DNA from 4 places in the Nocardioides oleivorans genome. Region 2 is predicted to be linked to each of the others. Evidence: riboswitches for the same ligand, from Rfam matches in the RefSeq annotation. Region 2 holds a riboswitch; each other region holds the start of a gene.
The links. Region 2 has a riboswitch for cobalamin ahead of EUA93_RS10470 (FecCD family ABC transporter permease). Riboswitches for the same ligand answer to the same signal wherever they lie in the genome.
Positions count from the first base shown of each region.

Region 1: another riboswitch for cobalamin. It lies ahead of EUA93_RS08790 (magnesium chelatase subunit D family protein); the one in region 2 lies ahead of EUA93_RS10470 (FecCD family ABC transporter permease).
Region 3: another riboswitch for cobalamin. It lies ahead of EUA93_RS18510 ((2Fe-2S) ferredoxin domain-containing protein); the one in region 2 lies ahead of EUA93_RS10470 (FecCD family ABC transporter permease).
Region 4: another riboswitch for cobalamin. It lies ahead of cobN (cobaltochelatase subunit CobN); the one in region 2 lies ahead of EUA93_RS10470 (FecCD family ABC transporter permease).

Region 1 is NZ_SDWT01000001.1:1,850,772-1,857,787, forward strand. It holds partial or broken gene EUA93_RS22300 (cobyrinate a,c-diamide synthase) at 1-388, opposite strand, end outside; gene cobO (cob(I)yrinic acid a,c-diamide adenosyltransferase) at 382-996, opposite strand; gene bluB (5,6-dimethylbenzimidazole synthase) at 996-1,634, opposite strand; gene EUA93_RS08790 (magnesium chelatase subunit D family protein) at 1,631-3,700, opposite strand; cobalamin riboswitch at 3,728-3,874, opposite strand; gene cbiE (precorrin-6y C5,15-methyltransferase (decarboxylating) subunit CbiE) at 3,893-5,107, shown strand; gene EUA93_RS08800 (diadenylate cyclase) at 5,353-7,016, opposite strand, start outside.
Region 2 is NZ_SDWT01000001.1:2,185,357-2,192,372, reverse strand. It holds gene EUA93_RS10490 (alanine racemase) at 1-951, shown strand, start outside; gene EUA93_RS10485 (alcohol dehydrogenase catalytic domain-containing protein) at 1,026-2,135, opposite strand; gene EUA93_RS10480 (ABC transporter substrate-binding protein) at 2,190-3,236, opposite strand; gene EUA93_RS10475 (ABC transporter ATP-binding protein) at 3,233-4,054, opposite strand; gene EUA93_RS10470 (FecCD family ABC transporter permease) at 4,051-5,034, opposite strand; cobalamin riboswitch at 5,160-5,343, opposite strand; gene EUA93_RS10465 (carbohydrate ABC transporter permease) at 5,392-6,195, opposite strand; gene EUA93_RS10460 (carbohydrate ABC transporter permease) at 6,192-7,016, opposite strand, start outside.
Region 3 is NZ_SDWT01000002.1:605,365-612,380, forward strand. It holds gene EUA93_RS18490 (DNA polymerase ligase N-terminal domain-containing protein) at 10-363, opposite strand; gene EUA93_RS18495 (peptide chain release factor 3) at 427-1,992, shown strand; gene EUA93_RS18500 (protein adenylyltransferase SelO) at 2,026-3,486, shown strand; gene EUA93_RS18505 (AI-2E family transporter) at 3,572-4,720, shown strand; cobalamin riboswitch at 4,753-4,878, shown strand; gene EUA93_RS18510 ((2Fe-2S) ferredoxin domain-containing protein) at 4,932-5,312, shown strand; gene EUA93_RS18515 (hypothetical protein) at 5,315-5,593, shown strand; gene EUA93_RS18520 (class I SAM-dependent methyltransferase) at 5,577-6,314, opposite strand; gene EUA93_RS18525 (ABC transporter ATP-binding protein) at 6,311-7,016, opposite strand, start outside.
Region 4 is NZ_SDWT01000001.1:1,883,796-1,890,811, reverse strand. It holds gene clpB (ATP-dependent chaperone ClpB) at 1-173, opposite strand, end outside; gene EUA93_RS08950 (hypothetical protein) at 340-750, shown strand; gene cobF (precorrin-6A synthase (deacetylating)) at 891-1,625, opposite strand; gene cobN (cobaltochelatase subunit CobN) at 1,622-5,215, opposite strand; cobalamin riboswitch at 5,246-5,392, opposite strand; gene EUA93_RS08935 (nitrite reductase) at 5,386-6,213, shown strand; gene EUA93_RS08930 (4a-hydroxytetrahydrobiopterin dehydratase) at 6,310-6,996, opposite strand.

The DNA of each region.
Region 1 (7,016 bases), 330 kb from region 2:
TGCGCGAGGCGGAGGAGATGTCGACCACCAGCACCACCGGCGTACGCGTGACGGCCGCGACGTGGGCCGTCGAGGCGAAGCCGTCGCCACCGATCTGGCCGTCGTACAACCCCATCACACCCTCGATGACGGCGAGGTCCGCGCCGGTGGCGCCGTGCAACAACAGGGGTACGAGACGCTCCTCCCCGACGAGGTGCGGGTCGAGGTTGCGGCCGGGGCGGCCGGTGGCGAGCGCGTGGTAGCCGGGGTCGATGTAGTCGGGGCCGACCTTGTGGCCGCTGACGGTGTGACCGGCGCGCGCGAGGGCGGCCATCAGCCCGGTGGCGACGGTGGTCTTGCCGTGGCCGCTCGCGGGGGCCGCGACCATGAGGCGGGGGAGGGTCACCATTCGATGCCTCGCTGACCCTTCTGCCCGACCTCCATCGGGTGCTTGACCTGACCCATCTCGGTGACGAGGTTCGCGGCCTCGACGAGGCGCGGGTCGGCGTGGCGGCCGGTGATCACGACGTGCTGGCGACCGGGCCGGTTGACCAGCGTCGAGACGACGTCGTCGACGTCGACCCAGCCCCACTTCATCGGGTAGGTGAACTCGTCGAGGACGTAGAGGTCGTGGCGCTCCTCGGCGAGTGCGCGCTTGATCTCCTGCCAGCCCTCGGCGGCGTCGGCGGCGTGGTCCTCGTCGGTGCCGGCCTTGCGCGACCACGACCAGCCCGAGCCCATCTTGTGCCAGGTGACGGGCCCGCCCTCGCCGGTCTCCTCGTGCAGCTCGCCGAGGCGCTCGAGCACGGTCTGCTCGCCGATGCGCCACTTGGCGGACTTCACGAACTGGAAGACCCCGATGCTGAAGCCCTGGTTCCACCCGCGCATCGCCAGGCCGAAGGCGGCGGTCGACTTCCCCTTGCCGGGGCCGGTGTGGACCATGATGAGCGGCCGGTTGCGGCGCTCGCGCGTGGTCAGGCCGTCGTCGGGGACGGTGGTCGGCACTCCCTTGGGCATCAGGCGCTCCAGCTGTCGATGTGGATGGCCTCGTCGAGGGTGCGGCCCTTGCGCCAGTCGTGCCGGACCAGGTCGGGCACCTCCTGCAGGCGGGTGACGGGCCCGAGGCAGAGCCACGCGACAGGGCGTACGCCGTCGGGCAGGCCGACGAGGTCGGCGAGGAACTCCTCGCGGTAGAACGACACCCACCCCACGCCGAGGCCCTCGGCGGTGGCGGCGAGCCAGAGGTTCTGGATTGCCAGGCAGGTGGAGTAGAGGCCGGCGTCGGCGATCGCGTGACGGCCGAGCACGTGCTGCCCGCCCCGTCCGGGGGAGTACGTCACGACCACGCCGAGGCCGGACTCGCGGATGCCCTCGACCTTGATCTTCTCGAAGGTGGCACGCCGCTCGCCGTCGAGCTGGTCGGCGAAGATCTTGCGCTCCGTCTCGACGTGCTCGGCGAACTCGTTGCGCTTCACCTCGTCCTTCACCAGCACGAAGTCCCACGGCTGCGAGTGCCCGACGGACGGCGCCTGGTGGGCGGCTCGCAGCACCCGTCGCAGCGCGTCCTGGTCCAGGTCGTCGCCGCTGAACTCGGCTCGTACGTCGCGCCGGCGGGCGATGACGTCGTAGAGACCTTGACCCAGCTGGCTGCTCATGCCGCGCGCGCCATGCTCGTGAGGGCCTGCGCGCTGACCTCCGCGAGCGGGAGGTGCGTGGCCTGCATGGCCAGCGCGAGCTGACCGGCGAGGCCCATCCGCATCGGGCCCTGCTCGCAGTCGACGACGACGGCGCTGGTGTGCTGCTCCGCGAGCCATGCGGCAGCCTGCCGGCTCCTGACCACGGCGTCGGCGCCCTGGGTGGCCCGGCCGTCGGTGATCACGATGAGGAGCGGGCGGCGTCGCGGGTCGCGCACCCTCTCGACCCGCAGCACCTCGGCCGCGGTGAGCAGGCCTTCGGCGAGCGGCGTACGACCCCCTGCCGGCAGGTCGGCGAGCCGCTTCGCTGCGATGTCGACCGAGTGGGTCGGCGGCAGCGCGACCTCGGCGCTGTCGGCGCGGAAGGTGACCAGCCCGACCTTGTCGCGGCGCTGGTAGGCGTCGAGCAGCAGGCTGAGGATCGCGGTCTTCACCTGCTCCATCCGCTTCTTCGCGGCCATCGATCCGCTCGCGTCGACGCAGAAGAGGACGAGGTTGGCCTCGCGTCCCTCACGTCGTGCCGTCCTCAGATCGCCGTCCTGGAAGAGGATCCGACCACCCTGGCGCCCTCGTGCCTGTTGGTGAGGAGCCGCTGCCCGGATCGTCTCGATCAGGTGCAGCCCGCCGTTGCCGGTCGGGTCGGCCCCGATCCGGCGCCCGTTGCTCGTCAGCGCGCGGCTCCGCTTGCCCGACTCCCCGGCGCCCGTGCCGTGGACCTCGAACCGCTTCACCTTGTAGGGGTCCGCAGCTCCAATGACCGACGTCTGCCCGGCGCCCGAACCATCCGCTGGTTGAGGAGGGCGCTCTGCGCCCGTGTCGAAACCCGGGTCCTCCTGCTGATCCGTCGGTTGAGGAGGGCGCTCTGCGCTTTCCGCCGTTGGTTGAGGAGGGCGCTCTGCGCCCGTCTCGAAACCCGATCCATCCGACCCGGCGTCCGGACCATCGCCCTGATCGGACTCCGGCGCCTGGTCGTCGCCTCCGCCATCACCGTCCGGCTCCGGCGGAAGCGGCGGCTCAGGGTCCGGCTCCTCGTCCCCGAGAACCTGGTCGAGCAGCTCCTCGTCGAGCCCGGGAGCATCGAACGGGTTCCGCCGCCGCCGGTGGGGCAGCGCCAGCAGCGCCGCCTGACGGATGTCTGCCCGGGTGACGTGGGTCCGTCCGTTCCAGGCCGCGTTGGCGATCGCGGTGCGCGTGGTGACGATGTCGGCGCGCATCCCGTCGACCTCGAAGGCGGCGCACACCTCAGCGACCTTGGTCAGCACCGCGTCGGTCAGCTCGACCTCGGGGAGCAGCTTGCGGGCGGCGGCGATCCGGTCGGTCAGCGCGCGCTCGGCGTCGGCGTACGACTCGACGAAGGCGTCGGGGTCGGCGTCGAAGGCGAGCCGGCGGCGGACGACCTCGGCGCGCAGCTGCGGGTCGCGCGGTGCGGCGATCTCGACGGTGAGGCCGAAGCGGTCGAGGAGCTGGGGGCGGAGCTCACCCTCCTCGGGGTTCATGGTGCCGACGAGCACGAAGCGGGCGGCGTGGGCGACCGAGACGCCGTCGCGCTCGACGGTGGAGCGGCCCATCGCGGCGGCGTCGAGCAGCAGGTCGACGAGATGGTCGTGGAGGAGGTTGACCTCGTCGACGTAGAGGATGCCGCGGTGCGCGCGGGCGAGCAGGCCGGGCTCGTACTCGGCGACGCCGTCGGCCAGCACCTTGGAGAGGTGCAGCGAGCCGAGCACGCGGTCCTCGGTGGCGCCGACGGGGAGCTCGACGAGGCGTACGGGCCGGGTCTCGGTCTCCGCGTCGCTGCCCCAGGCTCCGTCGGGTGACGTCTCGCCGGGGGCGGAGGAGAACCGGTCGCCGGCGACCACCTCGATGGGCGGCAGCACGGTGGCGAGGGCGCGGACGGTGGTGGACTTGGCCGTGCCCTTCTCGCCGCGCACGAGCACGCCGCCGACCTCGGGGGAGATCGTGGTGAGGAGGAGGGCGAGCGTCATGTCGTCGCTGCCGACGACTGCGCAGAGGGGGTACTGCTGTGGCATGGGGGCTCCCGCTCTCGTTGCCAGGTTGGAACTGGTCGACGGGAGGCCGGTCTTCGGACTTCCCGGATCGTCATGTTCGACGTCTCGAGTCACCGCAGCGGGCCCTGTGCCGGACTTTCACCGGCTTCCCAGATTCTCCCCAAGCTTCGGGGCACCTCTCGCCTTGTCCGCGTCACGATAGCGTCTGCGGCCATGTCGTCCACTGGTGTGCCCACGGAGATCGTGGTCGTCGGGATCGGCGCCGACGGCTGGGTCTCGCTCTCCCCGTCGTCGCAGTCGCTGGTGCTGGAGGCGTCGGTGCTCTGGGGCGGCTCGCGACACCTCTCCCTGGTGCCCTCCGTCGGCGGTCAGGTGCGGGTGTCGTGGCCCTCGCCGTTGGCTGCTTCTCTGCCTGCGCTGCTCGCTGAGTACGCCGGTCGCCCGGTCGTCGCGCTTGCCTCCGGTGACCCGCTGGTGTCGGGGATCGCAACGACGCTCTTGGAGTACGGCGCTCCGGTGCGGGTGGTGCCCGCCATCTCGTCGGTGGCACTGGCTCGGGCGCGGATGGGATGGTCTTCCGAGTCCTGCGAGGTCGTTTCGCTTGTTGGTCGTCCCTTGGAACGTCTGGTGCTAGCCCTAGCACCGGGCCGCCGGATCCTGGTGCTCTCGTCGGATGCCTCGACACCCGCTGCGGTGGCGTCGTTGCTGACCTCTGCCGGGTGGGGTGCCTCTTCTTTCACGGTCCTCGGGGACCTCGGCTCGTCGACCGAAAGTGTTCGGTCAGGCGTCGCTTCCTCGTGGTCGGTCGCGTCTCCCGCGTTGAACATCATTGCCATCGGGGTGTCCGGAAACGGCTTGGCCTCCTGGGCGCCCGGACTGCCGGACTCGGCCTTCGAGAACGACGGCCAGCTCACCAAGCGAGACCTCCGCGCCTCCGCGCTCGCCCGCCTCATGCCCGCCCCCGGGCAAATCCTCTGGGACGTCGGCGCGGGTGCCGGCTCGGTCGGCATCGAGTGGATGCGCGCCCACCCGACATGCCGCACGATCGCCATCGAGTCCGACCCCGAGCGTGCGGCTCGAATTGCGCGGAACGCTCAGGCTCTCGGCGTCCCCGACCTCCAGGTCGTCGAAGGCCGAGCTCCGTCAGCACTGTCAGATCTCGAAGCCCCGGACGCGATCTTCATCGGGGGCGGCGCCACTCGTGAAGGCGTCCTGGACACCTGCCTCGCCGCGTTGAAGCCAGGCGGCCGCCTCGTCGTTCACGGCGTCACCCTCGAGACCGAGACGTTGCTCGCCAAGGCGTACGCCGACCACGGCGGCGAGCTGACTCGGATCGGGGTCGAGACCGCGGCGCCAGTAGGGACCTTCACTGGGTGGACGCCCGCGCGCAGGGTCACTCAGTGGGCTCTAGATCGAGCGCCAGTCTGAAGCGCAGGACCTGCTGCGATCCGCCCAGAATGCCGCACATCCAACCGTCGACGAGTAGCCCAGAGTGATGCGCTGACCCTCGCTAGGCGAGCGCCCAGTGTTCATTCAGAGATGCACGGGCGGCGGCATGCAAGCTTCAGGAAGTACTCGTCAACTGAGGGCTCCTGCGCCCCAAACCCCCTGCGACCTCTGTTGCGGGCGCGCCACAGTTCCGATGTATCTGAGTCCGCTCTGGCAGCCGACCTCTAACTGCAGCCCTCATAGAAGTACGTGGCGTCCATCGCGGCGTTTGGAGTAAGCCTCTTCCAGGAGACGTTGAGGATGTGTCCAAGGCCGTCATTCGATTCGCGCTTCGCATGCCTACTGCGCTTGGCTTCAACTTGCTCGCGAGCGTCATTTGCCCGGTCGCACTGGTCGGCGGAAAGGTAGAAGGCAACGGACTCGATGTGCCGCCACCGCCTGTTGAACACACCATCCTCAGGGTCGTTCGTGACAGCGGCCTCGACCTTCCGTACCACCTCTTCGATTCCGGCGCGCGTGACTTGACGGCGGAGGTCTGGGAGCACGTTGATCATTCCGTCTTCGCTCACGATGACGACCATGCAGTTCCGATCGTTGGCTTTCGCATAGCGCACTGCTGAGTTGTATCTGGCTCCTCTCGCCGGGTCTCCGTCTCCGGTGGCTTCACCGTCGAGAATCACCCCGATGGCGTGGCATTCGCCCGCGGGATCCACGAGTACCGCCCCGTCGATGCGCGTGATTGCGTCGATGAGTTCAGGGTTGAGGTGCCCCGGCGCAACCTGCTGCGCTTGGGGAGCGAGCCGTGCGGCCTCCCCCGGTGCGTCGTTGTGCACGACGAGGATCGTGCCGTGCGAAGCCTTGGATGCGTGGTCCGCGAGATCCCACAGTCTTTCCGCATCGGCTGGGACAGAACTGGAAAATACGCGACGGGCGATGCTCTTGAAGGCATCGGGATCGATGGATGGTTGAGGGAAGGTAGGGCGCGTGTTCTCGACGCGGAGAAGCCTGTCTAGGTGATGACGCAGTTCCCAGGCACCGCGAGCCACGACAACGAAACTGAAAATATCCTCGTCCGCGGATGAATACGTGTCTCGAATCTTTGCGAGACCGTGAACCTTTTCGCCATCGCACAGCAGATGGAGGTCGTTTGTGGCCATCTCTAGCGCCTTGCGCATGGAACGCGTCTCGGACAGGGGGATGGGTCTTGCGAACCGGAGAGTGAGATCGATCTTCGGGTTGTCCGGTGAGGCGAGGGCCAGGGCACCATTGCTGCTTCGGCCCTCGTACGGTTGAGCCGAGATTTCGTCGAGTGCCACGGCTACGTCTGATGCGAACTCGTAGCCGCTATAGACAGCGACCGATTGCGCGAATCGTTGTGCCGCCTTGCGGATGATCTCGGAGCGTGCGGCCCAGCTGGGCATGAACATCTCTGGTGGCTCGATGTTGCGGAGGTCGCTGAGAACGGCTAAGAGCAGTTCCTCCATCACCGCATGCTGGAAGGAAGGGGTGACCGAGTACCGGTCGATGGTTGTCCTGCTCAAGGCTGGCCTACCGTTCCAGCGGCCGGTGGGGACGGCGGCAACGGGATGAATCTCGTACGCGCCTATGCGCGCGGACCTCCCGACAAAGAACGTGAGGTCGGCGCCGGCGGATGAGGACGTCAGTGCATCCTGAACAGCCTCGGCGCGCATGGAGTCGAGAAGCCCGCGGTGGTAGCGGTCGTGGTGCCGACCACTGGTGATAATCGTGGTGGACCCAGCGTTGTCGGCATATCTGGTGCGTGCGTCAGCGGGGACGTGGCTCAGATCGACTTTGGCCAGCTCGTCGAGCTCGGACTCGAAACAGATCGGGTGACGCTGCCCGGGGTCGTCGGTGAACCCGACTAGGA
Region 2 (7,016 bases):
GTCCTCCGGCCGCACGCCAAGACCCACAAGTCCGCGGACATCGCCCGGCTCCAGCTGGCGTCGGGCGCCGTCGGGCTGACGGTCGCGACCGTCGGCGAGGCCGAGGCGTTCGCGGCGAGCGGCTGCACGGACCTGTTCATCGCCTATCCCCTGTGGTTGACCGACGCACTCGCGGCGCGGCTCCGGACGCTCGCGGGGTCCGGCACCCGGATCGCGATCGGGGTCGACTCGGTGGACGGCGCGCGGAGGGCCGCGTCCCGGCTCGCCGGCAGCGGCGTCGAGGTCGTCGTCGAGGTCGACTCGGGCCACCACCGCAGCGGCGCCGAACCGGCGTCCGCCGGCGAGGTCGCGCTCGCCGCCGCTCCCGTGGCGGTGCGCGGCGTGTTCACCTTCCCCGGACACTCCTACTCGCTCGACGGGCGCGCCGCGGCGGCCCGCGACGAGGCAGGCGCCCTCGCCACGGCGCGTACGTCGCTCGCGTCGGCAGGCGTCGCCGCGCAGGTCGTCAGCGGCGGGTCGACCCCGTCGCTCGAGCACGCCGACACCTCGGTGCTGACCGAGGTGCGGCCCGGCGTCTACGTCTTCGGCGACGCGCAGCAGTGGGAGCTCGGCGCGATGCCGTCCGACGACATCGCGCTGACGGCGGTGGCCACGGTCGTCAGCCACGCGGGCGGCCGCGCCGTGCTCGACGCCGGATCCAAGGTGCTCGGCGCGGACCGGGCGGCGTACGCCACCGGGTCCGGCCGGCTGCTCGACCACCCCGACGCGCGGATCGTCCAGCTCTCCGAGCACCACGCGGTCGCCGAGCTGCCCGGCCCGCTGCCCGCCCTCGGGAGCCGGGTGCTGGTCGTGCCGAACCACTGCTGCACCGCGGTCAACCTCGCCGACGAGCTGTGGCCGACCGGCCACGACACCCCATGGCCCGTGACGGCGCGGGGTCGCAACGCCTGACCCGCTCAGACATGACCCCCGATACCTGAGGACGGGGTGTACGAGTCCAGGGCCGGACGACGTACGCCACGTCCTCAGATGTCGGGGAAGGTGATGACCTGACGGAGGGCCCGGCCGTCGGCGAGGTCGTCCATGCCCTGGTTGACGTCGGCGAGCGCGATCGTCGAGGTGATGAGCTTCTCGACCGGGAGCCTGCCCGCCCGCCACAGCTCCACGAACGCCGGGATGTCGCGCGCAGGCACGGCCGAGCCGAGGTAGCTGCCGATGATCGAGCGGCCGCCGGCGACGAGCCGTAGCGGCGAGATGGTGGCCATCGGGGCTGCGGGTGGCAGGCCGACGGTGACCGTACGACCTCCCGGACCGGTGACGTCGACCGCGGTCTCGAAGGCGCGGACGTTGCCCGCCGCCTCGACGACGACGTCGGCGGCGAGACCGGACTCGACCGCCTCGGCCGGCGTGAGGGCACGGTGCGCGCCGAGAGCACGGGCCACGTCGAGCTTGTCGGCCGCGGCGTCGATGCCGACCACCGTGACGTCGTCGACGGAGAGCGCCGTCAGCAGCGCGGCCATGCCGACACCGCCGAGTCCGACCACCGCGACCGTGTCGCCGGGCCGCGGACGCCCCGCGTTGAGCACGGCGCCCCCACCGGTGAGGACCGCGCAGCCCAGCACCGCCGCGATCGCGGGAGGTACGTCGTCGCCGACCGGCACCACGGATCGCTCGTCGACGACCGCACGGGTCGCGAAGCCGGAGACACCGAGGTGGTGGCTGACGGTCTCGCCACCGCGCGAGATCCGCGACCCTCCACCGACCAGGTGCCCTGCCTCGTTGCTCGCGCTGCCGACGACGCATGGCCTGATGCCGTCGGTCCGGCAGCCCTCGCACTCGCCGCAGCGGGGCAGGAAGGTCATCACGACGCGCTGGCCGACGTCGAGCGCGCTGTCCGGGCCGACCGCCTCGACGCGACCGCACGCCTCGTGCCCGAGCAGCATCGGCACCGGGCGCGGGCGGTTGCCGTCGACGACCGACAGGTCGCTGTGGCAGATCCCGGCCGCCTCCATCCGCACAAGAACCTCACGTCCCACCGGCGGGTCGAGGTCGAGCTCCCCGACAGTGAGCGGCGTGCTGCTGGCGTAGGGCCTCTCGGCTCCGAGCACCTCGAGGACGGCGGCGGTGATCTTCACCCCGCCGACCCTAGGGGGTGGCGCACGCAGGAGCGTCCGGGTGCCTGGTCGCCGTCACGCGGTCGGCACGAGCTCCCACTCCTCGAGCGCGGCGCGCACCTGCTCGGCGGCGTCGATGTTGAGCGGGCCGCTGGTCCACATCGCGTAGGGCAGGTTGAGGAACCTCTCCTCCTCGACGGCGGGCAGGTCCCTGGTGGCCGGGTTGGCCTTCAGGACGGCAACCTTCTGCTCGAAGGTCTGGCCGGGGTAGTCGACGAAGACGAACGCCTCGGGCCGCGAGGCGGCGAGCCGCTCCCAGGAGACCTCGGTCCAGGTGTCCTCGAGGTCGGACATGGCGTTGACTCCGCCGCCGGCCTCGATGACCGCCTGGGGCGCGCCGAAGGCACCGGACGTGAAGACGGCCTTCTCGCCGCTGTCGAACACGAAGACGACCGGGTCCTCCTCGGCGCGCGGCGACGCGTCGAGCGCGTCGAGGCGGGCGTCGAAGTCGGCGACGACCTCCGTCGCCCTGTCCTGCGTGCCGGTGATGGCGCCGAGGTTGGTCATGTCCTCGCGCAGCGCGGTCCAGGGGTCGACGATGCCGCGGGCGTCGCTGCCGTCCTGGCGGCACGACTCGGTGAGGACGTACGCCGCGATGTCGCGCTGGGCGAGGCTGTCGGGGGTGAGCTGCTTGGTCTCGTCGTAGCCGTAGTTCCAGCCGGCGACCATGACGTCGGGCCGCGCGGCGATGACCGTCTCGAGGCTCGGGTAGTCGTCGGAGACCTGGTTGAGCCCGGCCACCGCGTCGCCGTAGTGCTCGGTGAGGACCTCCTGGTCGCGACCGATGCTGGACACCGCCGCCACCTGGTCCTCGGCGCCGAGGGCGAGCACCATCGAGATCAGGTTGCTGTCGTTGACGAAGAGGTCCTGCGCGGGCGTCGGGAACTCGACGTCGGTCCCGCAGTTGGACACCGACACGGTCGAGGCGTCCGCCGAGGACCCGGCCCCGGAGGACGAGCCGTCCTCATCGCCCGAGGAGCCGCAGCCGGCGAGGAGGAGGACCGACACGGCTGCGAGGACGCTGCCACCGGTCCGGGCGTGGTGGCTGGTGGTGCTTCTCATGGGTGCTGCTCCCTTTCATCGTGGCTGAACAGCAGGTGGGTCCTGCCGGTGAGGGGGTGGGTGACGCGGGTGGCGAGCACGCCGAACGCGTCGTGGAGGACGTGGGGCACGAGCACCTCGTCCGGGGTGCCGCAGGCGAAGACGCCGCCGTCGTGGAGCACGGCGATCCGGTCGCAGAAGGTCGCGGCGAGGTCGAGGTCGTGGATCGCGACCACGACGGTCTTCCCGAGTGACCGCACGAGCCGCATCAGGTCGAGCTGGTGGCGGATGTCGAGGTGGTTGGTGGGCTCGTCCAGCAGCAGCAGCGGTGCCCCCTGGGCCAGGCCCCGGGCGATCACCGCGCGACGGCGCTCGCCGCCCGAGAGCCGGTCGAGCGGCTGCTGGGCGGAGTGCTCCAGGTCGACAAGGCGCAGGGCCTCCTCGACCGCGGCTCGCGACTCGTCGTCCATCCCGCCGGACGCACGCAGGTGCGGCACTCGCCCGAGCGCGACCATCTCGACCACCAGCAGGTCGGCCGGGGCGGCTTCCTCCTGGGCGACGAACGCGATGCGTCGGGCGCGCTCACGCGACCGCATCGAGGAGAGCGGCACGCCGTCGAGGACGACCTCGCCCCTCGCGGCCGGACGTACGCCGGCGAGCGCCCGGAGCAGGGTCGACTTGCCGCTGCCGTTGGCGCCGACCAGCCCGAGCACCTCCCCCGGACGCACCTCGAGGTCGACCCCCGCCAGGATCGTGCGGCGGCCGATGGCGCACGAGACGTCACGCACCTCGAGGGCGGTCTTCGCCGCTGTCGGCGCAGCGACGTCGGCGGTGGTCATGACTCGCCTCCGAACCGGTAGGCCCGACGGCCCAGCAGCAGCAGGAAGATCGGGGCGCCGATCAGCCCGGTGACCACGCTCAGGGGGATCTCGGTCGGGCGTACGGCGACCCGGGTGATCACGTCGACCCACACCAGGAACAGCCCGCCCGCGAGCGCCGCCACCGGCAGGCTGGCGCGGTGTCGCGGGCCGACGAGGAGGCGCGAGAGGTGGGGCAGGACGAGACCGACGAACCCGATGCCCCCGGCGACCGCGACCAGGACGCCGACGAGCACGGAGAGCAGGACGAACAGTGCGATGCGCAGGGCGGGGACCGGGACACCGAGCGCAGCCGCCGTCTCGGGTCCGACCGCGAGGGCGTCGAGCCACCCGCTCGCCGACATCAGCAGCGCGAAGCAGGCGACCACCGTCACCAGCGGCAGCCACAGCTGGGCCCACGTGGTGCCCGACAGCGAGCCGAGGAGCCAGAACAGCACGGACTGCGCAGCCTGCGGCTCGGAGCTCTTGAACACCATGAAGCTGGCGATCGAGGAGAACGCAGCCGACAGCACCGTCCCGGTGAGCACCAGGCGCAGCGGCGTCAGACCGCCCTGGAGCAGGGCGATGCCGAACACGATCGCGGAGGCCGCCAGCGCGCCGAGGAGCGCACCGACCGACAGCGCCCACGTCCCGGCGCCCGAGAGCACGCCGAGGGTGATGACGGCCGTGGCACCGACGCTCGCGCCCGAGGAGACACCCAGGAGGTACGGGTCGGCCAGGGGGTTGCGGACGAGCGTCTGGATGCCGGCCCCGGCGACCGCGAGGCCCGCACCGACCACGAACCCGAGCAGGGTCCGCGGCAGCCGGAGCTCCCACACGATCGCGTCGTACGCCGGGTCCCGCGGGCCGTCGCCGAAGCGGGCCGCCAGCGCCTCGACGACGACGCCGACCGGAAGCGGCTCGGCACCGAAGCCGGTCGAGACCACCGCCGTGACCAGGATCGCCGGGACGAGGACGACGAGCGCGACCGGGACGGGGACACGCCTCGGGGCGCGGCGCGGGGGCGCAGCACGGAGCTGGTGCAAAGGGGGGCCTGCCGGTGTCGGGAGCTCAGATCGCGAAGCTCGTGTGATGGACCGAACCAGCAGGTTTTCGGACTCGGGGTCAACCGGACGAAGCGCCTTCCCAGACCTCTCGGTCCAGTGGCTGTGTGCTTCGCCCGTCGCCTCTTACCGCTGCGCGACAGTTCCGGATTCTCACCGGATTCCCTCACCCGACGTGCGGGTGTGACTGGCTCGCGGTCAATCTACACACGCGACCCCGGGGGCGCCACGCCCCGGCCCACGCCCCGCCGCCCGTCAGCGCAGGCCGCTGGACGTGAAGCCCTGCACGAAGAACCGCTGGAAGATCACGAACAGCACCAGCATCGGCGCGACGTTGACCAGCGCGTACGCCATCGTCGCGGTGTAGTCGGGCCCGTACTGGCCCTGGAGGTAGAGCAGGCCGATCGGCAGGGTGAACAGCTCGTTGTCCTTGAGGGCGATCAACGGCCAGGCGAAGTCGTTCCACGACGACAGCAGGCTCATGAAGAACAGCACGGCGACGAGCGGCTTGGCGTTGGGCAGGACGATGCGGCTGAAGGTCCGCCACTCCCCTGCCCCGTCGAGCCGGGCCGCGTCGAGCAGGTCACGAGGGATCCCCAGGAAGAACTGGCGCGCCAGGAACATCCCGAGCGCCGAGGCCGAGGTGGGCAGGATGACCGCCCAGTAGGTGCCGTAGAGCTGCAGCTCGGTGACGAGTCGGAACAGCGCCACCATGATGACCTGGACCGGCAGCACGAGCGTGCCGAGTGCGAGCACGAAGAGCGGGCTCGCCCCGCGGAAGCGCAGGTGCGCGAAGGCGTACCCGGCCATCAGGTTCGTGACCACCGTCAGGACGGCCACCGACAAGGAGACGGCCACGGAGTTGCCGAACCAGGTCCCGACCGGGAACGCCTCCAGCACGCGGCGGAAGTTGTCGGTGGTCAGGTCGCTGGGCAGGACGCCGACGCGACCACCCAGCAGGTCGCGGCGGCTCGAGAGCGCGACGACGACCATCCAGTACAGGGGGAACACGAGGACGAGGGCGACGACCGAGGCGGCGACGGTCCGGAGGAGCTTCATGCCTCACCGTCCCGTCCGCGGTTGAGGCGCCACTGGAGCGTCGTGAAGGCGAGGGTCGCGACCAGCAGCACCATGCCGACGGCCGCGGCGTAGCCCTGGTCGCGCTGGGTGAAGCCCTGCTCGTAGGCGTAGGTCACCAGCACCGAGGTCGAGTCCTCGGGACCGCCGCCGGTGAGGACGAAGACGAGGTCGAACACCTGGAAGGAGTAGATGACGTTGATGATGACGAGGAAGAAGGTCGCGGGTCGCAGCGCGGGGATGGTGACGTGCCTGAGCCGCTGCACCCACGACGCGCCGTCGAGCATCGCCGACTCGTGCAGCTGCGGGTCGGTGCCCTGCAGGGCCGTGAGGTAGATGAGCATGTTGAAGCCGACCCGCCACCACAGCGTCACGAGCACCACGGATGCGAACGCCCACGGACCGTCGGACTGCCAGGCCGGCTCCGAGAGGCCGAAGGACGCGAGGATGCTGTTGAGGACCCCGGTGTTCTCGTCGAAGAACAGCAGCCCCACGAGCGCCGTGGCCACCCCGGAGACCGCCATGGGCAGGATCAGCACGGTGCGGAAGAGCGGTCGCGCCGGCAGCGCCGCGTCGAGGAGCAGGGCCGCGGCGAGCCCGAGACCGATCGACAACGGCGTGACGACCACCGTGAACACCAGGGTGTTGAGGCTGGCCCGCCAGAACCGGGAGTCGCCGAGCAGCCGCGCGTAGTTGTCGAGGCCGATCCACGCACCCTGGCCGAACCCGTCGGTGCTCTGGAAGCTGATCACGACCGCCCACGCGAGCGGGAGGAAGACGAACAGTCCCAGCAGGAGTGCCGT
Region 3 (7,016 bases), on a different contig from region 2:
TGCTGCGGCTCAGCGCGCGCCCGGCTGCTCCCGGGTGAGGTGGAGCAGCCACTGCTTCCCACCGGTGTGGATGAGCGCATAGCGACGTACGCCGTCGCGGCCGTGGAGCGAGAACACGAACCGCCGCTCGTCGCGGTCGTGCTCCTCCCACGTGCCCTCGTCGGCGATCGACTTGTGCTCGTCCTCGTAGGCCACGTGGTCGAGGTCGTGGTCGCCCACGGCCACCGCGAGCCGGTCGTGCGCGGTGTCGACCGGGAGGCCCTTGGGCACGGCCCAGCTGCGCAGCACGCCGTCCTCCTCGAGCCGCAGGTCGAAGTGCGGACTCGGCTTGCGGTGGTCGTGCAGCACGAAGCGTGGCCTCACGCAGCCATCCTGACGCACGCCGCCGAAACGGCGTCCGGGCGGGATCGCCGGTAGATTCGCGCGGTGCCCGACACCCGCCCCCGCCGTACCTTCGCCGTCATCAGCCACCCCGACGCGGGCAAGTCGACCCTCACCGAGGCCCTCGCGCTGCACGCCCGGGTGATCACCGAGGCCGGCGCCGTGCACGGCAAGGGCGACCGTCGCGCGACGGTGTCGGACTGGATGGCGATGGAGAAGGCCCGCGGCATCTCGATCACGTCGGCGGCCCTGCAGTTCGTCTACCGCGACCACGTGATCAACCTCGTCGACACCCCCGGCCACAGCGACTTCTCCGAGGACACCTACCGCGTGCTGTCGGCCGTCGACTCGGCCGTGATGCTGGTCGACGCCGGAAAGGGGCTCGAGCCGCAGACGCTCAAGCTCTTCAAGGTGTGCGCGCTGCGCGGCATCCCGGTGCTGACGGTCATCAACAAGTGGGACCGGCCCGGCCTCTCGGCCCTCGAGCTGATGGACCTCATCCAGGAGAAGATCAAGCTCCGGCCCACTCCCCTCACCTGGCCCGTCGGCGAGGCCGGCGACTTCCGCGGCGTGCTGGACCGGCGCACGGGCGAGTTCGTGAAGTACACCCGCACGGCCGGTGGTGCGACCCGCGCCCCCGAGCGCCGGATGGCGCCCGACGAGGTCGAGGAGACCGACGCCCACCAGTGGCAGGCGGCCGAGGAGGAGCACGAGCTGCTCACCCTCGACGAGGCCGACCACGACCAGGCGCGCTTCCTGGCTGGTGAGACCACGCCCGTCATGTTCGCCTCGGCGCTGCAGAACTTCGGTGTCGCGCAGCTGCTCGACCTCCTGCTCGACATCGCCCCCGACCCCAGCGCGACCGAGGGCGTCGACGGCTCCGTGCGTGAGACCGACGACGACTTCAGCGCCTTCGTCTTCAAGGTGCAGTCGGGCATGAACAACGCCCACCGCGACCGACTGGCCTACGCCCGCGTGGTCTCCGGCCACTTCGAGCGCGGCATGGTCGTCACCCACGCCGGCAGCGGCCGCCCGTTCGCCACGAAGTTCGCCCAGTCGGTCTTCGGCCGCGACACCGCTGCCGTCGAGACCGCCGAGCCCGGCGACATCATCGGCTTCGTCAACGCCCAGGCCCTGCGCGTCGGCGACACCGTCTACGTCGGTGAGTCGATCGAGTACCCGCCCGTCCCGAGCTTCGCGCCCGAGCACTTCGTGACCGCCAGCGCCGGCGACATCAGCCGCTACAAGCAGTTCCGCCGCGGCATCGAGCAGCTCGACCAGGAGGGTGTCGTCCAGGTGCTGCGCTCGGACCTGCGCGGCGACCAGAACCCGGTGCTCGCCGCCGTCGGCCCGATGCAGTTCGAGGTCGTCGAGGACCGGATGACCAACGAGTTCAACTCGCCGATCCGCCTGTCCCGCCTCGACTACCAGGTCGCGCGCCGCACGAACGCCGAGGGCGCCACCGCGCTGGCCGGGATGCGCGGCATCGAGGTGCTCGAGCGCAGCGACGGCACCCACATGGCGCTGTTCGTCGACCAGTGGCGCGCGATGGTCACCGCCCGCGACAACCCCGAGATCATGCTCGAGGCGCTGCCCGCCGGCGGCGCCTGAGGCCGCGCCCGCCTCCCCCGTATCGTCGACAGGGTGAATGCCGCCGTCGTCCCGCTCGACCTCGGGCACCACTTCGCCGACACGCTGCCCGAGCTCGCGCTCCCGTGGCAGGCCGCCGACGTGCCCGAGCCGCAGCTGCTGGCCCTCAACGAGCCCCTCGCCACCCAGCTCGGGCTCGACCCCGACTGGCTGCGCACGCCCGAGGGGCTCGGCCTGCTCACCGGCACCGCGGTGCCGGAGGGCGCGACCCCGGTGGCGCAGGCCTACGCCGGCCACCAGTTCGGCGGCTACTCGCCCCGCCTCGGCGACGGCCGCGCGCTGCTCCTCGGCGAGCTCACCGACGCCGACGGCCGGCTGCGCGACCTGCACCTCAAGGGCTCCGGCCGTACGCCGTTCTCGCGCGGCGGCGACGGCTACGCGGCCGTCGGGCCGATGCTGCGCGAGCACGTGGTCAGCGAGGCGATGCACGCCCTCGGGATTCCGACGACCCGCTCGCTCGGCGTCGTCGCGACCGGACGACCCGTGCACCGCGAGACCGTGCTGCCGGGCGCCGTCCTCGCCCGGGTCGCCAGCAGCCACCTGCGCGTCGGCTCCTTCCAGTACGCCCGCGCCACCGACGACCTCGACCTGCTGCGCAGGCTCGCCGACCACGCCATCGCGCGGCACCACCCCGACGTCGCCGACGCCGAGCAGCCCCACCTCGCGCTCTTCGAGGCCGTGATGGCAGCGCAGGCGTCGCTCGTCGCGCAGTGGATGCTCGTCGGCTTCGTCCACGGCGTGATGAACACCGACAACATGACGATCTCCGGCGAGACCATCGACTACGGCCCGTGCGCCTTCATCGACGCGTTCGACCCGGCCACGGTCTTCAGCTCGATCGACACCGGCGGGCGCTACGCCTTCGGCAACCAGCCGGTGGTCGCGGAGTGGAACCTCGCGCGCTTCGCCGAGACCCTGCTCCCCCTCCTCGCCGAGGAGCAGGACGACGCGGTCGCCATCGCCACCGCCTCCCTCGGCCGGTTCCGCACGTCCTACTCCGAGGCGTGGTCGCGCGGGATGCGCGCCAAGCTCGGCCTCCCCGACGGGCTCCCCGACGAGGTCACCGCGGGGCTGGCCGGCGACCTGGTCGAGCTGATGCGCGACAACCACGTCGACCACACCGGATTCTTCCGGGCGCTCGGCGCAGCGGCCCGCGGCGACGCCGACGCGGCGCGCGGGCTCGTGCTCGACCTGGCGGCGTACGACGCCTGGGCCGCGCGCTGGCTCGCGCTCTCCCCCGACGCCGACGCGATGGACCGCGTGAACCCGGTCCACGTCCCGCGCAACCACCTCGTCGAGGAGGCACTGGACGCCGCCACGGGCGGTGACCTCGGCCCGCTCGACCGGCTGCTCGAGGCGGTCCGCCGGCCGTACGACGCACGTCCCGGGCTGGAGAGGTACGCCGAGCCCGCCCCGGAGTCGTTCGCCGGCTACCAGACCTTCTGCGGGACCTGACCCCACCCCGCTGTGACCGCTGTCTCGGGGTCCACGACCCACTCGGGTGGTATGGACCGGGGCCGGGACTGACAAGGTGTCGTCCATGGCTCGACGACGCACCCCCGAACCCGCCCCCACGCCTGCGCCCGTCCCGGCGCCGCCGTCGCGCGAGGAGACCATCGGCCACGGCCTGTCGTGGACGGCGCGGTGGAGCCTGCGCTTCGTCGGCATCGCCCTCGGGCTGGTGCTGGTCGGGCTCGTCGTCAAGTACGCCTGGGTGATCATCTTCCCGGTGCTGATGGCCCTGATCCTGTGCACCGTCCTGGCGCCGGTCGCCTCTTTCCTGCGCCGACGCCTCAAGCTCCCCAACGCGCTCGCCGCGGCGATCACCGTCCTCGGCGCCATCCTCGTGGTGGTCGGGGTCGGCTACACGATCGCCCCGTCCGTGGCCTCGCAGGGCGGCGACATCGTCGACAGCGCCAGCGAGGGGCTCCAGCACGTGCAGGACTGGGTGCAGAGCTCCGACTTCGTCTCCAAGGAGCAGATCGACGCCGGGCTCCAGGGGCTGCAGGAGAAGCTGACCGGGTCGGCCGGCACCATCGCCTCCGGCGTGCTGGTCGGGGTCTCCGCGATCACCAACGGGCTGGTCAACCTGGTGCTGGTCCTGATCCTGACCTTCCTGTTCGTCAAGGACGGCTCCCGGTTCCTGCCGTGGGTGCGCCGGCTCGCCGGCCCCACGGCCGGCCGGCACCTGGCCGAGGTCGGTGACCGCGCCTGGGCGACCCTGGGCGGCTTCATCAGGACCCAGGCCCTGGTGTCGCTCATCGACGCCGTCCTCATCGGTGGCGGCCTCCTGCTGATCGGCGTCCCGCTGGCCGTCCCGCTGGCCGTCCTCACCTTCTTCGCCGGGTTCGTGCCGATCGTCGGCGCCTTCGTCGCCGGCTCGATCGCCGTCCTCATCGCGCTGGTGTCCAACGGGCCCACCGGTGCGCTGCTGGCGCTCGCGCTCATCGTCGCCGTGCAGCAGGTGGAGGGCAACGTGCTGTCCCCAATCCTGCAGTCGAAGTCGATGAACCTCCACGCGGCCGTCGTCCTGCTGGCGGTCACCCTCGGCGGCACGCTGTTCGGGATCTCGGGCGCCTTCCTGGCCGTGCCCTTCACGGCCGTGCTGGCCGTCGTGCTGCGCTACCTCGACGAGGTCGTCGACGCGCGGACCAGGTCGCGCGTCGCGCCACGCACGGCCGAGGACTGACGACTGCCCTAGACTCGCCGCCAGACGCAGACCGGGAAGTCGGTGCAAGCCCGACACGGTCCTCGCCACTGTGACTGGGGAGCTGCGCCCGAACACGCCACTGGACCACACGTCCGGGAAGGCCGGGAACAGCGCTCGACCCAGGAGTCAGGAGACCGCCTGCGTCCATTTCCGCACACGACGATTCCACGAGAGATGGAGCGCAGGACTGATGGACCGACCCCTCGCACGAGCAGACCGACCCACCGTCACCGTCTGCCGCGGCTGCTGCTGCGGCACGACGAAGAAGCGGCCGCTGGTCGACCACGCCGCCCGGCTCGACGCCCTGCGCTCGATGCTCGGCGACACCGCGACCGTTCGTGTCACGGACTGCCTCGGCCCCTGCGAGCGCTCCGACGTCGTCGTGGTGAGCCCGTCGCCCGGCGCCCGCCGGGCCGGCGCGCGCCCGGTGTGGCTGGGCCTGCTCAACGGGCGCCACGAGGCCTCGGCGATCGCCGACTGGGTGCAGGCGGGTGGCCCGGGAGTCGCCGACCTGCCGGAGAGCCTGCGGCGCTCGCCGTTCCGGCCGTCCGCCACCGCGACGAAGGTGTGACCGTGCGGCACCTCGACACGGACCTGACGTCGCTGGCCGTCTTCCTCGTCGACCGGCTCACCGAGGACCTCGCCCGGCTCTGGGAGCGCGAGGCGGCGCGCGAGGGCGACCTGCTGCGGCCCGGTCTCGCCGCCCAGGTCGCGATCATCGACGAGGTCCTCGCGACCCTGCGATCGGGCCTGCTGCCGTCGCAGCGCGAGCTCCGGCTGCTGCTGCTCGGCTACGGCGCGCACCCCGACTACGACCCCGTCTGGGCGCAGCGGCTCAGTCGGCCGGCGTGAGCGGACGGCAACCGGTCAGCAGGTACTGCAGCACCACCTCGTGACCCGGCGCGACGCCGTGGGCGCGGTCGAGCTCGCGGACCTGCTCGAGCGGGGTCACGGCCACGTCGACCAGCCCGCCCCGGCGGAGGGCGTCGGCGACCTCCTCGATGGAGCGGGCGTCGGCCAGCGGCAGGTGGCCCTCGGGCCGCTCGCCGTAGAGCTCGCCGAGGCCGTCGGTGAACCACAGGCTGTCGGCCATCGCCACGACGCCGCCCGGTCGCAGCAGGCGCACCCAGCGCGCGACGGCCGTCTCCGGGTCGCGCAGGGTCCACATGACGTAGCGGCCGACGACCGCGTCGAAGGACTGCTCCGCGAAGTCCGGGTCGACGGCGTCGCCGGCGAGGAACCGGGGCGGAGTCACGTCGGAGGTCACGTCGGAGGTCGCGTCGGAGGTCGCGTCGGAGGCGGCGTCCCCGGCGGCGATCTCGAGCATCCCCGGCGAGAGGTCGATGCCCGTCACGCGGTGGCCGAGCCCGGCGACGAGCCGCGCCACGTGGCCGCTGCCGGTGCCCACGTCTAGCACGTCGGCCGGGGCGGCCGGGAGGGCCGCGGACCAGATGCCGCGCCACACCTCCAGGTCGAGGTCGCGACGCTCGGGACGTTGCTGGTAGGCGTCGTAGGCCGGGGCGCGACGGGTCCAGTAGTCGTTGATCGAGTGCTGGAGCTGCTGCTCGGTCATGCGGGTGCGGTCTCCCTCAGGTGATCGTGCTCGAACGGCTGGAACGGGTGGAAGAGCAGGTGGAGCTGGTCGCCGGTGCGCACGCGCTCGATGCCGATGCCGTAGACCGGCTCGAGGAGCTCGGGCACCAGGACGTCCTCGACCGGGCCGGTGGCGGCGATCCCGCCGTCGCCGAGCAGGACCAGGTCGTCGCAGTAGCGCGCAGCGAGGTTGAGGTCGTGCAGGACCACCACGACCGTGCGGTGCAGGTCGTGGGCCAGGTCGGCGACCAGCCCCAGGACCTCGTGCTGGAAGCGGATGTCGAGGTGGTTGGTCGGCTCGTCGAGGAGCAGGTGGGTGGCCTGCTGGGTGAGCGCGCGGGCGATCAGCACCCGCTGGCGCTCACCGCCGGACAGGCCGGCGAAGGGCCTCGCCGCCAGGTGCGAGGCACCGACCCGGGCGAGCGCCTCCGCGGCGACCCGACGGTCCTCGGCACCGGTGCGCTGGAACGTCGACAGGTGCGGGCCGCGGCCGAGCAGCACCATCTCCGCGACGGTGAGCGTGCTCTCGCCGCCCGTCTCCTGGACCACGACCGCCACCCGTCGCGCGGCCTCGCGCGGCGGGAGCGCGGCGAGTGCCTCCCCGTCGACGGTCACCGACCCGGTCGGGCTGTCGAGGGCGCCGTACAGGAGCCGCAGGAGCGTCGTCTTGCCGCTGCCGTTG
Region 4 (7,016 bases), 300 kb from region 2:
ACGCCCGCCTTCTGCACGAGGCTGCGGCTGGTGCCGTCCTCCTGCTTGAGCAGCGCGACGAGCAGGTGGATGGGCTCGGTGTGGGTGTTGCCGCCCGTGGTGGCGGCCAGCTGGGCAGCCTCGATGACCTCGCGGCTGCGGGTGGTGAACTTCTCGGCACCGAACGTGCTCAACTCATCTCCTCCGTCGTGGTGTCCCGGCCCACTCTGGCCGGTACCTCCTCAACGCACCAGAAGTTGAGTCGATTCCCCTCAACTTTGATTTCTTGTCCGAGCGGGCCATGCCGGCTGAGCACCAGTGCTCAATCCAGTCGGTGCCCGCGATTCCTACCGTGGCGCCATGCCTCGCACCCACGCCTCCGTCGCCCTCGTCCCCTCGGTCATCGCCGTCGCCCTCGCCTGGCTCGGCACCGCCCACGCGCTCGCCGTCGACTCCTACGGCATCGACGGACGCGTCTACCTCCTGGCCGCCTCGGGCGCGGCCGTCCTCGTGGTCCTGGCGTGCGAGCTCTGCTGGCACGTCGGAGCCGTCGCCGGCCTCGGTGTGGTCGCCGGCCTGTGGTGGGGCTCGGCCGAGTACGTCGAGAGCGTCGGGCCGGGCGGCGGCTGGCTCCAGGGGTTCGAGTACGTCATCTTCGCCGTCCCGCTCGCAGCCGCGATCGTCGTCGTCGTCGGGATCGTCACCTGCGCCGCCATGGGCACCTGCCCGCCCAGCGCCGAGCACCGCTCGCCGGGATCCGTTGTCCTGTGACGAGCCGAGGGCGACCCGGCACCCTGGCCCGGCGACCAGGGCTGAGGGGTTTCGAGACGGTCGCTGCGCGACCTCCTCAACCAGCGGGGATCGCGCTGCGCGACCTCCTCAACCAGCGGGGATCGCGCTGCGCGACCTCCTCAACCAGCGGGGGACGCGCGCCGCAACAGGTAGGTGTCCATCACCCAGCCGTCGGCGTCCTTCGCCCGGCTCCGTGATGCAGTGATCTCGCCGACCACGTCGGCCAGGCGTCCGGAGACCAGCTCCTCGTGCGGGCTGCCGAGGTTGGCGCCCCACCAGATGTCCCAGTCGTCCGGCAGCTCCGAGGCCTGGAGGCGGCCGTCGAGCATCACCACGAGGTTGTCGTGCCCGGCCTCGACCTCGGCGGCGAGCCGGCGGCCGGTCGTGACCAGCACCGGTCGGCCGACCTCGTGGAGCACGAGCCGGTGGCGGGCGGCGAGGAGCGAGATGGCGGAGACGCCCGGCAGGACGTCGTACTCCAGTCCCAGCCGGTCGACGACGCGGATCGTCGAGTCGTAGAACGCCGGGTCGCCCCACACCAGGAAGCCGACCGTGCCCGGTCGCGCGGAGATGACGGAGGAGTACGCCGCTGCGCGGGCGTCGTGCCAGTCGAGGACCGCCCCGTCGTAGCCGGCCTCGTCGAGGCCCGAGGAGCGGTCACGCGACGGGTCGGGCACGGCGACCAGCTCGACGCCGGCCGAGGAGCAGATCGAGCGACGCAGCGCGAGGAGCGGGTCGTCCTGGCCCTTGTCGGCCGCGATCACGTAGTCACAGGACTCGATCGCGGACCGCGCCTCCAGGGTCAGCTGCTCCGGGTGGCAGCCGATCCCGATGATGCGGACCCGGGACGTCACCGGTCCTCCAGCTCACCCTCGACGTCGAGGTAGACCTGCTGCAGCGCGGCCATCACGTCGGCGTCCGGCTCGGCCCAGAGGCCACGGTCGGCGGCCTCGTGCAGCCGCTCGACGATGCCGCGCAGCGCCCACGGGTTCGACGTGCGCAGGAACTGCTGGTTGGTCTCGTCGAGGACGTACTCCTTGGCCAGCGACTCGTACATCCAGTCGTGCACCACGCCCGCGGTGGCGTCGAAGCCGAAGAGGTAGTCGACGGTGGCGGCGAGCTCGAAGGCGCCCTTGTAGCCGTGGCGCTGCATCGCGCCGATCCAGCGCGGGTTGATGACGCGCGCGCGGAAGACGCGGTTCGTCTCCTCCTGGAGCGTCCGGGTCCGCACCGCGTCCGGGGTCGTCGAGTCACCGACGTACGCCTTGGGGTCGCTGCCGGTCAGCGCGCGCACCGTGGCGACCATGCCGCCGTGGTACTGGAAGTAGTCGTCGCTGTCGGCGATGTCGTGCTCGCGGGTGTCGACGTTCTTCGCGGCGACCTTGATGCGCCTGTAGTTGGTGCGCATGTCGTCGGCGGCGGGCGCGCCGTCGAGGTCGCGGCCGTAGGCGAAGCCGCCCCAGGCCGTGTAGACCTCGGCGAGGTCCTGGTCGCTGCGCCAGTTGCCGGACTCGACGACCTGGAGGATGCCGGCGCCGTACGACCCGGGCTTGGAGCCGAAGATGCGCGTGGTCGAGCGGCGCTCGTCGCCGTGCTCGGCGAGGTCGGCGCGGGTGTGCGCGCGGACGTAGTTCTGCTCGTCCGGCTCGTCGAGCGAGGCGACCAGCCGGACGGCGTCGTCGAGCATCGAGACCACGTGCGGGAAGGCGTCGCGGAAGAAGCCGGAGATCCGGACCGTGACGTCGATGCGCGGGCGGCCGAGCTCGTCGAGCGGGATGACCGTGAGGTCGTTGACGCGGCGCGAGGCCGGGTCCCACTCGGGGCGCACGCCCATCAGCGCGAGCACCTCGGCGATGTCGTCGCCGGACGTCCGCATCGCGCTGGTGCCCCAGACGGACAGGCCGACCGACTCGGGGTAGCCGCCGGTCTCGTCGACGTACTTCGCGACGAGCGACTCGGCCATCGCCATGCCGGTCTGCCAGGCCAGGCGCGACGGCACCGCGCGCGGGTCGACGGTGTAGAAGTTGCGGCCGGTCGGGAGCACGTTGACCAGCCCGCGCAGCGGCGAGCCGGACGGGCCGGCGGCGATGAAGCCGCCGTCGAGCGCGTGCACGACGGCGTCCATCTCGTCGGTGGTGCGGGCGAGGCGAGGCACGACCTGGGTGGCCGCGAACTCCAGCACCCGCTGGACCTCGGGGTCGTCGTGGAGCGTGGCCGCTGCGGCGACGTCCCAGTCGGCGGCGTCCATCGCCTGCACGAGCTCACGGGCCTTGGCCTCGATCGCGTCGACGGCGGTGGTGGCCTCGGCGCCCTCCTTCAGGCCGAGCGCTGCCCGGAGGCCCGGCACCGCCTGGGCCTGCCCGCCGAAGACCTGCGAGGCACGCATGATCGCGAGCACCAGGTTGACCCGGGCCTCGCCGGCCGGGGCGTCGCCGAGGATGTGCAGGCCGTCGCGGATCTGGGCGTCCTTGATCTCGCAGAGCCAGCCGTCGACGTGCATGATGAAGTCGTCGAACGACTCGTCGTCCGGCTGCTCGTCGAGGCCGAGGTCGCGGTGCATCTCGGCGGCGTGCATGAGCTGCCAGATCTCGCCGCGGATCGCCGGCAGCTTGGCCGGGTCCATCGCGGCGATGTTGGCGTGCTCGTCGAGGAGCTGCTCGAGCCGGGCGATGTCGCCGTAGGACTCCGCGCGCGCCATCGGCGGCACGAGGTGGTCGACGATCGTGGCGTGTGCGCGGCGCTTGGCCTGCGCGCCCTCACCGGGGTCGTTGACGAGGAACGGGTAGATCATCGGCAGGTTGCCGAGCGCCGCGTCGGTGCCGCAGGAGGCCGACAGCGCGGCGTTCTTGCCGGGCAGCCACTCGAGCGAGCCGTGCTTGCCGAGGTGCACGACGGCGTCGGCCCCGAAGCCCTGCTCGAGCCAGCGGTAGGCGCCCATGTAGTGGTGGGTCGGAGCCAGGTCGGGGTCGTGGTAGATCGCGATCGGGTTCTCGCCGAAGCCGCGCGGCGGCTGGATGATCAGCACCACGTTGCCGGCCTGCACGGTCGCGAGGACGAGCTCGCCGGCGTCGTTGGTGAAGAGCGACCCGGTGCCCTCGCCCCAGGCCTCGACCATGTCGGCCTTCAGGTCCTCGGGCAGGTCGGCGGTCCAGTCGGCGTACTGCTCCGGCGTGATCCGCACGTGCGCGTCGATCAGCTGCGCGTGCGTCAGCCACTCCTCGTCCTGGCCGCCCGCCTCGATGAGCGAGTGGATCAGCGCGTCGCCCTTCTCGGTGTCGGTGGCGTCGCGCTCGAGGATGTCGGTGACGACGTTGTCGGCGCCGAGGTCGTAGCCCTCCGCCCGCAGCCGGTTGAGCATTCGGATCGCGGAGACGGGGGTGTCGAGGCCGACGGCGTTGCCGATGCGGGCGTGCTTGGTGGGGTACGCCGACAGCACGAGCGCGAGCCGCTTCTCGGCGTTCGGGAGGGAGCGGAGGCGGGCCTGCTTGACCGCGATGCCGGCCACGCGCGCGCAGCGCTCGGCGTCGGCGACGTAGTGCGGCAGCCCGTCGGAGTCGACCTCCTTGAAGGAGAACGGCGCGGTGATGATGCGGCCGTCGAACTCGGGGATCGCGATCTGGGTCGCCGAGTCGAGCGGGCTGACGCCGTCGTCGGAGGCGAGCCACTCCTCGCGGCTGCTCGTGAGGCACAGGCCCTGGATGATCGGGATGTCGAGCGCCGACATCCGCGCCACGTCCCACGACTCGTCGTCGCCGCCCGCGCTGGCGCTCGCGGGCGTGCTGCCGCCGGCCGCGAGCACGGTGACGATCAGCGCGTCGAGCGAGCCGAAGGCGTCGTACAGCTCGTCGGGCGCGGAGCGCAGGGAGCCCGCGAAGATCGGGACGCCGACCGCGTGGCCGGTCGCGTCGACCGCGTCGGCGAGCGCGTGGGCGAAGGCGGTGTTGCCGCTCGCCTCGTGGGCGCGGTAGTAGAGCACCCCGACCCGGGCCTTGCCCTCCGCGACCGTCTCGGCCTGCGGGCGGGTGGCGTACCCCCACTGCGGCAGCACCGCGGGCGGCTCGAAGCCCTCGCCGGTGAGCAGGACGGTGTCGGAGAGGAAGGCGTGGAGCTGGGTGAGGTTCTCCGGGCCGCCCTCGGCGAGGTAGCGGTGCGCCTCGGCCGCGACGCCCATCGGCACCGACGACAGCTCCATCAGCTCGGCGCTCGGCGACTGCTCCCCGCCGAGGACGACGACGGGCATGCCGGTCGCGGCGACACGGGTGAAGCCGGAGCAGAGGTCCTGCGGCGAGCCGAGCAGCCGGCCGATGACGAGGTCGCAGCCCTCGATCACCGCGGCCATCGACTGGTGGCCGGGCCGCGCCGGGTTGGCGAGGACGTAGTCGGCGCCGGACGCCCGGGCGCTCAGCAGGTCGGTGTCGGACGTGGACAGGAGTGCGATGCGCACGATTTCCTCCAGGGGGGTTCTCGCCCCTCGTTCGTCGGATCCCGCGTGGCTCAGTGTCTGGCTCGGCCCACCGGTTGGCGGGCCTGACAGTGGCGGAACCGCCCCGGACTCGCACCGGGTTCCTGGTCCCACGCAGGTGGCTGCCGCGAGCCTACTGCCACACTCGGCCCATGACCGAGCGCACCCGAGGCGACCTCTGCCCGGGCGTCTTCCGACCGTGGCCGGCGGACGACGGAGCGCTCGTCCGGCTGCGCCTCCCGGGCGGTCACCTCTCGCGCTCGACACTGCTGTCGCTGGTCGCGGTCGCGGAGGAGTACGGCGACGGGCAGGTCCACCTGACCAAGCGGGCGAACCTCCAGCTGCGCGCGCTGCCCTGCTCCGGTGCTTCGCTGCCGGACGAGGTGGTCTCCGCGATCCGCGACACCGGGCTGCTGCCCCACCCGGCGCACGAGCTCGTCCGCAACGTGATGGCCTCACCGCTGTCGGGCTTGGTCGGCGGACGCGCGGACCTGCGCCCCGTCGTCGCCGAGCTCGACGCGCGCATGTGCGCCACACCGTCGCTGGCGTCGCTGCCCGGCCGCTTCCTCTTCGTCCTCGACGACGGCCGCGGCGACCTCGCCGGGCGCTCGACCGACCTCGGCCTGGTCGCGCTCTCCCCGGGCGAGGTGCAGCTGCGGATCGGGTCGTCGGCCTGGGGCCCGGTCGTCCCGCTCACCGAGGCCGCCGCCCGCCTCAACGGGCTGGCCCGCGCCTTCCAGCAGGTCCGGGGCCGCGGCGACGACGCCGCCTGGCACGTCGACGAGCTCCCGGTCGCCCTCCCCTCGCAGGACCCCGACCCCCGCGCCCTCGTCGCCTCCGACCCCCCGCCCCCGGGCGAGGTCGCGCAAGGAGTCGTGCACGTCCCGATCGAGGGTGGCGTGCTCGACCGAAAGCTCTCGGTCACGCTGCCGGAGGCGCTGGTCGTGACCCCGTGGAAGTCCCTGATCGCTCTCGGGTGACCCACCCGCCACCCGGGTGGGGAACCGTCGGGTTCCCGCCGGCCGGTTACGCCAACCCGACCGTTCCCCACTCGCCGCTGGCTGAGCAGCGAGCGATCACGCCACGCAGATGACGCCCCGGTTGCCCTCCTGGTCGGCGATCACCGTCAGCCCGGGCGCCTGCGAGTCGTCCACGACCGTGCCGCCGGCAGCGAGGGCGGCGGCCACCCGAGCGTCGCGCGCCTCCGCAGCGACGTACACCTCCACGTGGAACCGCTGCCCCGGAGCGGCGTCCTCGTCGAGGTCGTCGAACCACAGGTTCGCCACCCGGTTCGACCCGTCGCGCACCTCGTCGGAGGGTGACCCGCGCCCCTGGGAGGCGAGGTCGCCGGTGAGCAGGGCCGCCCACACGGGCGCCACGTCGCTCGACGAGTCCACGTTGAGCCCGAGCTCGAGCTCCGCGACCGACGCCGGGTCCGCGGTCAGGCCGAGGTCGGAGGCGAGCGAGGCGATCGTCCGGGCGAGGTCGAGGTCCTGCTGCGTCGGCCACTCCACGACGTACTCCGTGCCGTCGTCGTCGCGGTAGATCGCGTCCGGCGTGACCAGCTCGAGGTCGACGTGACCGTTGCCGATCACGACGCGCGGGTGGTGCCCGACCTCGTCACCGGCGTCGGAGATCGCGGAGACGAGGCGTACGCCGTCCGCGAAGGAGTCCACGAGGTAGCGGGCGTGGAGCCCCTGGGCCAGCTTGCGCCAGTCGGTCAGCCCGGCCTCGGTGATCTGCGCACTCGGGATCATGTCCATGCCGGGACACTCCCCCACGC